DNA from 3 places in the Siccibacter colletis genome. Region 3 is predicted to be linked to each of the others. Evidence: predicted binding sites of a transcription regulator. Region 3 holds the regulator's gene; each other region holds the start of a gene.

Region 1 (4,188 bases), 1.2 Mb from region 3:
GGCAGGCATATTCGTCCCGATCCGCTCTCCCGCTGGTATGAAGGGCGTCCGGTGATGATTGTGCGTAACGACAGCGCGCTGGGGTTGTTCAACGGCGATATCGGCATTGCGCTGGATCGAGGGCAGGGGCTGCGCGTCTGGTTCCCGATGCCTGATGGCACAATTAAGTCAGTCCAGCCGGGGCGTTTACCGGCTCACGAGACGGCATGGGTAATGACGGTGCACAAGTCGCAGGGCTCCGAGTTTGATCATGCTGCGCTGGTGCTGCCGACGCAGTTTACCCCGGTGGTGTCGCGCGAACTGGTCTATACCGCCATCACGCGAGCGCGCAGTAAGCTGTCGCTCTATGCCAGCGAACGCGTGCTGGAGCAGGCGATAGATACGCGTATTGAACGGCGCAGTGGCCTGACGGCGATCTTTGGCGCGCACCAGATTCAGGCTCCAGAGGGAGCCTGAATCTGTCAGGTGAGGTCGGCCATCAGCACTTTCGAGCGGCGCTGATAGTTGTACATCTCTTTTTTACTCTCAGGCAAAGAGTCAATGTCCACTGGCGTAAAGCCGCGCTCCTGGAACCAGTGAATGCTGCGCGTGGTGAGTACAAACAGTTTGCTCAGCCCCATCTGCTTTGCCTGGGTTTCAATACGCTGGAGCAGAACCTCGCCCCGCGCCGAGCTGCGGTAGTCCGGGTGTACTGCCACGCAGGCCATCTCGCCGATTTTTTCCTCCGGGAACGGATAGAGGGCGGCGCAGGCGATGGTCAGATTGTCGCGCTGAATAATGGTGAACTTATCAATCTCCATTTCCAGCTGCTCGCGGGAGCGGCGCACCAGAATTCCCTGCTGTTCCAGCGGGCGAATTAGCTCAAGGATGCCGCCGATGTCGTTGATATTAGCCCGGCGGATCTGCTCGGCACTCTCCATAACAATCTGCGTACCGATGCCGTCGCGGGAAAACAGCTCCTGCAGCAGCGCGCCATCCTCCTGATAGCTGATTAAGTGGCTGCGGCGCACGCCGCTGCGGCAGGCTTTGACTGCGCCGCGCAGGAAACGCACCGTCCCGGAGTGAAAGTCGCCTTTCTCTTCGAGGGCTTCAACCCGGGCCTGGGCTTCATTGGGGAACAGCTCGGAAATGATGTTGCCGTCGTCATCGATGACGCCCTGAGACGAGCAGAAGCCAATCATTTTTTCCGCTTTCAGTTTGCTCGCCAGCTGGGTGGCAATCTCTTCTGAGGTGAGGTTAAAACTCTCACCGGTAACCGATACGGCAACCGGCCCCATCAGCACGATAGCGCCGCTGTCGAGCTGACGGTGGATCGCTTCTTCATCGATGCGGCGAATACGGCCGCTGTGGCAGTAGTCGATGCCGTCATCCACGCCTAACGGCTGAGCAATAATAAAGTTGCCGCTCACCACGTTGATATGTGCGCCCTGCAGCGGCGTATTATTCAGGCTCATGGAAAGGCGAGCGGTGATATCAAGCTGCAGCAGTCCCGCTGCCTGCTTAACCAGTTCGAGGGTTTTGGCGTCGGTCACGCGCGTGTGCTTGTGGTACACCGGTTCATGATGATGCGCTGCCAGGTTAGCGTCGATCTGTGGACGCGCCCCATAAACCAGCACCAGGCGGATGCCCAGACTGTGCAGCAGACCAATATCGTTGACGATGCTGGAGAAGTTCTCATGCTCAATGGCTTCGCCGCCAAGCATAATGACGAATGTCTTACCCCGGTGGGCATTAATATAAGGAACAGAATGGCGGAATCCCTGCACCAGTTCGATTCTACGCTCCTTAACCACGGTAACCCCTCATTGAATTTTTATTCGTAATTTTTGTATTTTTATTCTTTTGTGGCGCAGTGTGCAAGCAGGAATTTCATCCGCCCCTGAGGGTACGCGCCGAGGGTGAAGGAGATATGACGTAATGTTTACCCTTTTATAGATGACAGCGTTAGCGCCTTTCGCTAAAGTTTTGCTCCAATTTTAACAATCTACGCAGAATTTCAGGTTATTTACCCGGGAGTGGCATGTCAGGTTTTAATTCAGGCGTAAGCCGTCGTCATCTTTTGCAGGGGGCGGGGGCAATGTGGTTATTAAGCGTCAGTCAGGTTGGGCTGGCGGCTTCAGGCCAGGTCATCGCTGTGCGCGTCTGGCCTGCCTCCACCTATACGCGCGTGACCATTGAATCAAACCGCGTGCTGAAATACCGCCAGTTTGCGCTAAGTAACCCGGAACGCGTGGTGGTGGATATCGAAGGGATCAATCTGAATGCCGTGCTGAAAGGGTTGGGCAATCAGATCCGCAGTGACGATCCCTTTATTCAGTCGGCACGCGTCGGCCAGTTCGATCCCAATACCGTGCGCATGGTGTTTGAGCTGAAGCAGAACGTGTCGCCGCAGCTGTTCGCACTGGCCCCGGTGGCCGAATTCAAAGAGCGCCTGGTGATGGATCTCTACCCGGCTAACGGCAATCACGCGGAAGATCCGCTGCTGGCGCTGCTTGAGGATTACAACAAGGGCGAACTGGAGCAGAAAACCCCCTCCGGTGGTCCGCAGCCGGGTAAAGCCGGGCGCGATCGCCCGATTGTCATCATGATCGATCCCGGTCACGGTGGGGAAGATCCCGGCGCTATCGGCAAGTACAAGACCCGAGAAAAAGACGTGGTGCTGCAGATCGCTCGCCGTCTGCGCGCTCTGATCGAGAAAAAGAACAACATGAAGGTCTTTATGACGCGCAACGAGGATGTGTTTATCCCGCTCAAGGTGCGCGTTGCCAAAGCCCAGAAGCAGCGGGCGGATCTGTTCGTCTCGATTCACGCGGATGCCTTCACCAACCGCGCGGCGCGTGGATCGTCGGTATTTGCGCTTTCCACCAAAGGGGCCACCAGCACGGCGGCAAAGTATCTGGCGCAGACGCAGAATGCCGCGGATTTGATCGGTGGGGTGAGCAAAAGCGGCGATCGCTATCTCGACCATACGATGTTCGACATGGTGCAGTCGCTCACCATTACCGACAGCCTGAAGTTCGGGAAAGAGGTACTTAAGCGCCTGGGCGGCGTGAATAAGCTGCACAAAAACAGCGTCGATCAGGCCGGGTTTGCGGTGTTAAAAGCCCCGGAGATCCCGTCGATTCTGGTGGAAACGGCGTTTATCAGTAACGTGGAAGAGGAGCGCAAGCTGCGTACGGCGGCGTTTCAGCAGCAGGTGGCGGAGTCGATTCTGGCAGGGATTGAAGCCTATTTTGCCGATGATGCACGGATGGCGCGGCGCGGATAACGCGCCGTTTTTTGGCGGCGCTGAATTTCAGGCATAAAAAAACACCCTTAAGGGTGCTTATTTATAAGTTGGTTGCGGGGGCCGGATTTGAACCGACGACCTTCGGGTTATGAGCCCGACGAGCTACCAGGCTGCTCCACCCCGCGTCCGTCTTACTACTTCTTCTTTTTATTACGCGCTTTTGGCTGTTGCCAGCATCGTAATTGGTTGCGGGGGCCGGATTTGAACCGACGACCTTCGGGTTATGAGCCCGACGAGCTACCAGGCTGCTCCACCCCGCGTCCGTGGAAGCGCACTATACTCCGCTCGCTTTTCGATGCAACCCTTTTTTCCAATAAAACTCGATGTTTGGCTCAGGTTGACTAATTATCCGGCCATTTGTTTATTTACCAGGCGTATTTACTGTTACGCGCTGGCTTCACATTTCAATCCCAGGTACGGTTTGCTATCTTCCTTCGCACGCCGTGGCAAATTCCGGAGAGATCATGAAAGGACGTTGGGCACACTACCTTCTTACAGGGGCAATGATTACGCTGCTTGCCGCCTGTTCCTCAAAGCCTACCGACCGTGGGCAGCAGTACAGCGACGGGAAATTTACCCAGCCTTTCTCATTAGTTAATCAGCCGGATGCCACTGGCGCGCCGATTAACGCCGGCGACTTCGCCGAGCAGGTGAATCAGATCCGCAGCGCCTCGCCACGTCTTTATGGTAGCCAGGGCAATGTCTACAGCGCGGTGCAGGAGTGGCTGCGTGCCGGGGGCGATACCCGCAACCTGAACCAGTTCGGGCTGAATGCCTGGCAGATGGAAGGGGCAGACAACTACGGTAACGTACAGTTTACCGGCTACTACACGCCGGTGGTGCAGGCGCGTCATACCCGTCAGGGCGAATTCCAGTACCCGATTTACCGCATGCCGCCG
Region 2 (4,188 bases), 680 kb from region 3:
GTAAAAGCCCGCGTGCGGATGTGTAGTGGCAGCGTCTGCGAGCGGCGTGACAGGCAGTGAATCGGCCTGGGTTTTGGCGTACGAGCAGGGGTTCATGCGATAACGCGGGGACGGCAGAGCGTGGCGGGTGCACCAGGCACCCGCTGTTATCACTAATGCCAGCAGAAGTGATGCACTACCTGACCAATCAGCTCGCGCGTCGGCTTGATGAAGCGCGTTTCGATGTACTCATCCGGCTGGTGGGCCTGGTTGATTGAGCCCGGGCCGAGCACCAGCGTCGGGCACAGCGTCTGAATAAAGGGTGCTTCGGTACAGTAGTTCACCACGTCCGTCTGGGCGCCGAGCAGCTTTTCCACTACCTGCACCAGCTGGTGATCCGGCGGACACTCATAGCCCGGAATGGGCGGGTGCAGTTCGGCGAGATTAATACGCCCCGGCCAGCGGCTGCTTACCGGCTCCAGCGCTTCACTCAGCAGGCCGTTAAGATCGTTGAGCGTCATACCCGGCAGCGGACGGATATCCATGTGCAGCTCGCAGCAGGCGCAGATGCGGTTCGCTGCGTCGCCGCCGTGAATGTGACCGAGGTTCAGCGTCGGATACGGCACGGTGAACGCATCATAGTGATAGCGCTCTTTCAGGCTGTCGCGCAGCGCCATGATGTGGGTGATGGCCTCGTGCATCAGCTCAATGGCATTCACGCCGCGCGCCGGATCGCTGGAGTGGCCCGACTGGCCCAGCACGCGAATGGCGTTGGAGATATGCCCCTTGTGCGCCCGCACCGGCTGAAGGGACGTCGGCTCGCCGATAATCGCGCAGTCCGGACGCAGCGCCGTGGTTTCGGCAAAGTAGCGCGCCCCCGCCATGGTGGTCTCTTCATCCGCAGTTGCCAGAATGTAGAGCGGCTTTTTCAGCTGCGTCACATCCACGTCACGCAGCGCATCAAGAATAAAGGCGAAAAAGCCCTTCATGTCGGCGGTGCCCAGCCCGTAGAGCTTGTTGTCGTGCTCGGTCAGGGTGAACGGATCCCGGGTCCAGCGCCCATCATCAAAGGGTACGGTATCGGTATGCCCTGCCAGCAGCAGGCCGCCCGCGCCCTGGCCAGTACTCGCCAGCATATTGAATTTATTGCGCGTACCCGGCACCGGCTGCACTTCAACGTTGAATCCCAGCTCTTTGAACCACCCGGCCAGCAGATTGATTAAAGACGCATTACTCTGATCGAGAGACTCCTCGGTTGCGCTGATGGATGGTGTGGCGATCAACGCACGGTAAATCTCGATAAATGGTGGTAATTTCATTTTCACTGTTGACATACCTCAGGTCGGATAGTATCAATATTCATGCAGAATTTATGAATAAAAATACAATAACGTTGAGCGTAAAGGAATTCGTTTCGCTTCGGTGATTCAAACCTCGCTCACTGACGTGGCCTGGGCCCGCCAGCCAGCGCCTGAAGCAAATGACGTAAGAAGGTTTAGCCCCGATGTTGAAAACCCTGATTGTTGGTGCCAGTGGGTATGCTGGCGCAGAGCTTGTGGCTTATGTGAATCGCCATCCACATATGACCATAACCGCTTTGACGGTCTCAGCGCAAAGCAATGATGCGGGAAAGTTAATCTCCGATCTGCATCCGCAGCTGAAGGGGATTGTCGATCTCCCGCTGCAGCCGATGGACGACATCAGCGAATTCAGCCAGGCCGATGTGGTGTTTCTCGCCACCGCTCATGAAGTGAGTCACGACCTCGCTCCGCAGTTCCTCAAGGCAGGCTGTGTGGTGTTCGATCTCTCCGGCGCGTTCCGCGTCAACGATCCGGCGTTCTATGACACCTATTACGGTTTCACCCATCAGCATCCCGACCTGCTGGCGCAGGCGGTGTACGGGCTGGCGGAGTGGAATCATGACCAGATTAAAGAAGCGACGCTGGTGGCGGTGCCGGGCTGTTACCCGACCGCAGCGCAGCTGTCGATCAAGCCGCTGATCGACGCGGATTTACTGGATCTTAACCAGTGGCCGGTGATCAACGCCACCAGCGGCGTCAGCGGTGCCGGGCGTAAAGCGGCGCTCTCCAACAGCTTCTGTGAAGTGAGCCTGCAACCCTACGGCGTGTTTCACCATCGCCATCACCCGGAGATCGCGGTGCACCTCGGCGCATCGGTGATCTTCACGCCGCACCTTGGCAACTTCCCGCGCGGGATCCTCGAAACCATCACCTGCCGTCTGAAGCCGGGCGTGACTCATGCGCAGGTCGCGGCGGTGTTCCAGGATGCCTACGGCGATAAACCGCTGGTGCGTCTCTATGACAAAGGCGTACCGGCACTGAAAAACGTAGTCGGCCTGCCGTTCTGCGACATCGGCTTTGCGGTAAAAGATGAGCACATCATCGTGGTGGCGGCGGAAGACAACCTGTTGAAAGGTGCGGCGGCCCAGGCGATGCAGTGCGCGAATATCCGTTTTGGCTTTGCCGAAACGCAGTCACTTATTTAACAGTCAGGTGAGATGATGAACCCGTTAATTATCAAGTTAGGCGGCGTATTACTGGACAGCGAAGAGGCGCTGGAGCGCCTGTTTACCGCGCTGGTCAACTATCGTCAGGCGCATCAGCGCCCGCTGGTTATCGTGCACGGCGGCGGCTGCGTGGTGGACGATCTGATGAAGCAGCTTAACCTGCCGGTTACCAAGAAAAACGGTTTGCGCGTCACGCCTGCGGACCAGATTGACATCATCACCGGCGCGCTGGCCGGGTCCGCCAACAAAACCCTGCTGGCCTGGGCGAAGAAGCATGACATCGCCTCAGTCGGCCTGTTTCTGGGCGACGGCGACAGCGTGAAGGTAACCCAGCTTGACGAAAGCCTCGGCCACGTTGGCCAGGCGGAGCCGGGTTCGCCAAAACTTATCAACACGCTGCTTGAGGCGGGTTACCTGCCGGTGATCAGCTCTATTGGCGTCACCGCAGACGGTGAGCTGATGAACGTCAACGCCGACCAGGCTGCTACCGCACTGGCCGCCACCTTGGGTGCAGATCTGATCCTGCTCTCCGACGTCAGCGGCATTCTGGACGGCAAAGGCCAGCGCATCGCGGAAGTGACCACCGCCAAAGCGCAGCAGCTTATCGAGCAGGGCATTATCACCGACGGCATGATTGTCAAAGTGAACGCGGCGCTGGACGCCGCCCGTACTCTGGGCCGCCCGGTGGATATCGCCTCATGGCGTCACGCCGAACAGCTGCCCTCTTTATTTAATGGGGTGTCGATTGGCACCCGCATTTTAGCGTGATGACAGATTTTTTAAGGAAACAAACAATGCAAAACCACGGCATTAAAAAAGTTGTACTGGCATACTCCGGCGGCCTCGACACCTCGGCCATCATTCCCTGGCTGCAGGAAAACTATGCAGGTTGTGAAGTGGTGGCCTGCGTGGTGGATATCGGCCAGGATCGTGACGACCTGAAAGGCGTTGAGCAGAAAGCGCTGCGCTCAGGTGCGACCGAATGCTACGTGGTAGATGCCCGCGAAGAGTTCATCAAGGATTACGTCTACCCGGTGCTGCAGACCGGTGCGCTGTATGAAGGCAGCTATCTGCTGGGTACCTCAATGGCACGTCCCCTGATCGCCAAAGCGCTGGTGGATGTGGCAACCAAAGTGGGTGCCGACGCGCTGTGCCACGGCGCAACCGGGAAAGGTAACGACCAGGTGCGTTTTGAATCCGCCTGGGCGGCGCTGGCACCTCATCTGAAAGTGATCGCCCCGTGGCGTGAGTGGAACCTGCGTTCCCGTGAAGCGCTGCTCGACTACCTGAAAGAGCGTGACATCCCGACCACCGCGTCGCTGGAAAAAATCTACAGCCGCGATGAGAACGCCTGGCACATCTCGACCGAAGGCGGCGTACTGGAAAGTCCGTGGAATGCCCCGAACAAAGACTGCTGGGTATGGACCGTCGATCCGCTGGAAGCCCCGGATCAGCCGGAGCAGGTCACCGTTACCGTTGAGAAAGGCAACGTGGTTGCCGTTAACGGCGAACGCCACAGCCCGTTCCAGTGTCTTGAAGTGCTGAACAAAATCGGTGCGAAGCACGGCGTAGGCCGTATAGATATCGTGGAAAACCGTCTGGTGGGTATCAAGTCCCGCGGCTGCTATGAAACCCCGGGCGGCACCATCATGATGGCAGCCCTGCGCGGCGTGGAGCAGCTG
Region 3 (4,188 bases):
GCAGGCGGTGAACGCGCTGAAAGTAGGGAATGGCCTCGATGAGGGCGTGGTGGTCGGGCCGCTGATTGAGCGCTCAGCGGTGGATAAGGTGTGTGAGCATGTTGACGATGCCATCAGCAAGGGGGCAAAAGTACTGGCTGGCGGTAAAGCCCACGAGCTGGGCGGTAACTTCTGGCAGCCGACGGTGCTGGCGGACGCCAGCGACGAGATGACGCTGGCGCAGGAGGAAACCTTCGGGCCGCTGGCCGCCTGCTTCCGCTTCACTACGGAAGAAGAGGTTATCCGCCGCGCTAACAATACGCCGTATGGCCTGGCCGCCTACTTCTATACGCAAAATCTGCAGCGCGTATTCCGCGTTTCCTCGCAGATTGAGAGCGGCATGATTGGCGTAAACGAGTGTGCCGTTTCAACCGAGCTGGGGCCATTCGGCGGCGTGAAGGAGTCCGGCCTGGGTCGCGAAGGCTCGGTGCTGGGGCTGGAAGAGTTTCTGGAAGTGAAGACGCTTCACCTCGGTGGGCTGTAAGCGATGATAACAACAGCGGGCGTGCCGTGCGGCGCGCCCATTCGGAGGCAGACATGAATATCTATACCTTCGACTTTGATGAGATAGAGGATCAGAGTGATTTTTATCGGCAGTTCGCTCGCACCCTGACGCCAGAGAAGGCGCCGGTGAGCGATCTGGACGCGCTCTGGGATGTGGTTACCGGGGGCGGTATTCCGCTTCCGGCAGAGATCGAGTTTACCCATCTGCCAGACGGGCAGCGTCGGCGCTACGGGGCGCTGATCCTGCTGTTTGAAGAGGCGGAAGAAGAGCTGGAGGGGCAACTGCGGTTTAACGTGCGTCACGCCTGAACGGCAGGCATAAAAAAGCCCCTGGCGAGCAGGGGCAAGTCGTCGGACAAGACGACGAGGGTTTATTTGTAGAGTTGTGCGGTGGCGTGCCAGTGGTCGCCCTGAGTTAACTCAGTGACGCGGTACGCGCTGGCCCCTTCTTTGGTGGCTTTTTCCGCTAAGGCCTGACGGATATCCATCGGTGCGCCGGTGATTTCAGTGACCGATACGCTACCCATCGCCTGCATGTTTTGCGCTTCGTCAGCGTTGACCAGATGGGCCGCTGCGCTGGCACCGAAAGACATCACGGAAGCCAGGGCAAGTGCGGCAATATTCATTACGTTTTTCATAATTAACTCCTCAATTCATTACCCGGCGGCCTTAGGGTTAACGTGCCGTTTTTTTGTCTGGGCCGCGCAGGTGATGTTGATTCGGGAAACAGGGTAAAGGGTGAACTTATTTGTACAGTTCGGCAGTCGCGTGCCAGTGATCGCCGGTACGTGCTTCGATGATGCGGTAAGCAGACGCGCCTTTTTCTTCCGCTTTCTGGTTCAGCATTTCACGCATATCCATCGGGGAGGTCGCTACCGCGCCCAGTGATACGGTACCGATAGCTTCGCGGTTCTGCGCTTCATCAGCATTGATAGAGGTGGCTGCAAAAGCACCGAAAGACAGCATGGAGAGAAGGCTCAGAGTCGCTACAGTCGTTTTGATTTTCATGGATGTTTTCCTCGTCGTAATTTTTCTGGAGGGTTCGTTTTGTGACCCTCATCACGAAATCAAGTATACACTAGTCACCCGAAAAATTAATACCATGCTAATGGTTTCCTGCGAAACTTTAACGTAAATGCGCCTTTTTTTATAGCTGATAGTTATAAAAGCGGTTAATTTACAGCCACATTTCTAGCCATATATATTGAAAATCATATGGTTACGGAAAATGAACCTTTTGTGCGGTTTATGTGAAATATTCGTGATGAATATGAGGGGATGGGTAGTTTTTAGCACTAATCGCTAAAGAAGGACTGGTGATAAATAGCAAAAAAGGGGCGAATTGCCCCTTTATCTATCGTGACCTGCGCGGTGAATTACAGTTCCTGCTCGAACAGCACCAGAATGGCTTCGTAGAGATCTTTTACCGTAAAGCCGCGCGCCGGCGTGGTGAAGATGGTGTCGTCGCCGGCGATAGTGCCGAGGATGCCTTCTGCCTTACCTAAGGAGTCCAGCAGGCGTGCAATAAGCTGTGCCGCACCCGGACTGGTATGAATCACGACCACGGCGTCGTTATAGTCGATATCCAGCACCAGATTTTTCAGCGGGCTGGAGGTAGTAGGCACGCCAAGCTCTGCCGGCAGGCAGTAGACCATCTCCATCTTCGCGTTACGGGTACGCACCGCCCCGAATTTGGTCAGCATACGAGAGACTTTGGACTGGTTAATATTTTCGAAGCCTTCGTCCTGTAAGGCCTGAACAATTTCGCCCTGAGAGCTGAATTTCTCTTCTTTCAGGAGCGCTTTAAACGCTTTAACGAGTTCTTCTTGTTTTGATGAGGTACGCATAATTCACCCATGGATGGCGACAGAGACAACATTATTATGCATATGAATGAATTTTTATGCAAACCATCTGCGGTGGTGCAGCCTGAAATAATGTTATGAAAGCGGACGATTTTATCAAAATAAGTTATCAAGGAACATGCCTGTATCACGTCCCGAAAATAAGGGTGAAAGTAAATTAAATGTTATCAAAATGATGTTGTTTTGATGTCTGGTGAGGGTGTAATGTAACCGCCTGTTGATCTGTTGCTTCGGTAGTGACCCGGGCGGTACGGTCAGTGCGCGATGATTCATTACTGCTACCAATGATTGCGTAATGTCGCAGACTTACCGTATGACGATTGTAATTGCATACTCTCTCAATTATGGTCGCCACCACATGGAGTAACGGCACGATTTTGCTAACCATAATAAGGAGTTTAGGATGAAAGTTGCAGTCCTCGGCGCGGCAGGTGGTATCGGCCAGGCGCTTGCCCTTCTACTTAAGACCCAACTGCCTTCAGGCTCAGAACTCTCTCTGTACGACATCGCTCCCGTCACCCCTGGGGTTGCGGTTGACCTGAGTCATATCCCGACCAACGTAAAAATCAAAGGTTTCTCCGGCGAAGATGCGACCCCGGCGCTGGAAGGCGCGGACGTGGTGCTGATCTCCGCAGGCGTGGCGCGTAAACCGGGCATGGATCGTTCCGACCTGTTTAACGTAAACGCCGGCATCGTGAAAAACCTGGTGGCGCAGATCGCAACCACTTGCCCGAAAGCACTGATCGGCATCATCACCAACCCGGTTAACACCACCGTGGCTATCGCGGCGGAAGTGCTGAAGAAAGCGGGTGTGTATGATAAAAACCGCCTGTTTGGCGTCACCACGCTGGATATCATTCGCTCCAACACCTTCGTGGCCGAGCTGAAAGGCAAACAGCCGACGGAGATCGACGTGCCGGTGATCGGTGGTCACTCTGGCGTTACCATTCTGCCGCTGCTCTCCCAGATCCCGGGCGTGAGCTTCAGCGAGCAGGAAGTGGCTGATCTGACCAAACGTATTCAGAACGCCGGGACCGAAGTGGTAGAAGCAAAAGCCGGTGGCGGATCTGCAACCCTGTCTATGGGCCAGGCGGCAGCACGCTTTGGTCTGTCGCTGGTGCGCGCGCTGCAGGGCGAGCAGGGCGTGGTTGAGTGCGCTTACGTTGAAGGCGACGGCGAGCACGCGCGCTTCTTCTCGCAGCCGCTGCTGCTGGGTAAAAACGGCGTGGAAGAGCGTAAATCAATCGGCACGCTGAGCGCGTTCGAACAGCAGGCGCTGGAAGGCATGCTCGACACCCTGAAAAAAGACATCACGCTGGGCGAAGAGTTTGTGAATAACAAATAAGCCCCGTTCGCTGATGAAAAAAAACCGGAACCTGCGTTCCGGTTTTTTTATGCCCGCCCGCTACTGCGGGGTCTGGGTCTCTTCTTCTTTGAATTCCTGAATGGTGACCTGCAGCGTAAGCTTGCGATCGTCACGCATCACCACCACCGGGATCACCGAGCCGGGGCGGATCTCAGCGACCTGGTCCATCGTCTCCAGCGCCGATACCGCAGGCTTATTGTTGACCGAGACGATGACATCATTCACATGAATACCCGCCAGTTCAGCGGCCCCGCCCGGATCCAGCTCGTTAACAATGATGCCCTGAATCTGCTCCATGCCCTGCGTCTGGGCGTGCAGCGGGGCAATTTCACGGCCTTCTTTAATACCGATATAGCCGCGGATCACGCGTCCGTCGCGGATCAGCTTCTCCATGATTTTGGTCGCCAGCTGGGT

What was found. Region 3 encodes ArgR, which controls arginine synthesis, uptake and breakdown. Its sites were predicted from a motif close to ANTGAATAAAAATACANT; they were not measured.
Region 1: argA (amino-acid N-acetyltransferase) is a predicted target of ArgR. The motif match lies at 1,826-1,843, and genes of this name have one in related genera.
Region 2: argC (N-acetyl-gamma-glutamyl-phosphate reductase) is a predicted target of ArgR. The motif match lies at 1,351-1,368, and genes of this name have one in related genera.

The regions. Positions count from the first base shown of each region.
Region 1 covers NZ_CP074352.1:3,274,238-3,278,425, reverse strand. The annotation lists gene recD (exodeoxyribonuclease V subunit alpha) at 1-456, shown strand, start outside; gene argA (amino-acid N-acetyltransferase) at 462-1,793, opposite strand; gene amiC (N-acetylmuramoyl-L-alanine amidase AmiC) at 2,021-3,268, shown strand; tRNA gene KFZ77_RS15765 (tRNA-Met) at 3,338-3,414, opposite strand; tRNA gene KFZ77_RS15760 (tRNA-Met) at 3,473-3,549, opposite strand; gene mltA (murein transglycosylase A) at 3,754-4,188, shown strand, end outside.
Region 2 covers NZ_CP074352.1:3,806,092-3,810,279, reverse strand. The annotation lists gene argE (acetylornithine deacetylase) at 153-1,304, opposite strand; gene argC (N-acetyl-gamma-glutamyl-phosphate reductase) at 1,484-2,485, shown strand; gene argB (acetylglutamate kinase) at 2,498-3,274, shown strand; gene KFZ77_RS18180 (argininosuccinate synthase) at 3,301-4,188, shown strand, end outside.
Region 3 covers NZ_CP074352.1:419,596-423,783, forward strand. The annotation lists gene KFZ77_RS02075 (NAD-dependent succinate-semialdehyde dehydrogenase) at 1-523, shown strand, start outside; gene KFZ77_RS02080 (barstar family protein) at 577-852, shown strand; gene yhcN (peroxide/acid stress response protein YhcN) at 915-1,181, opposite strand; gene yhcN (peroxide/acid stress response protein YhcN) at 1,288-1,551, opposite strand; gene argR (transcriptional regulator ArgR) at 1,920-2,390, opposite strand; gene mdh (malate dehydrogenase) at 2,812-3,753, shown strand; gene degS (outer membrane-stress sensor serine endopeptidase DegS) at 3,814-4,188, opposite strand, start outside.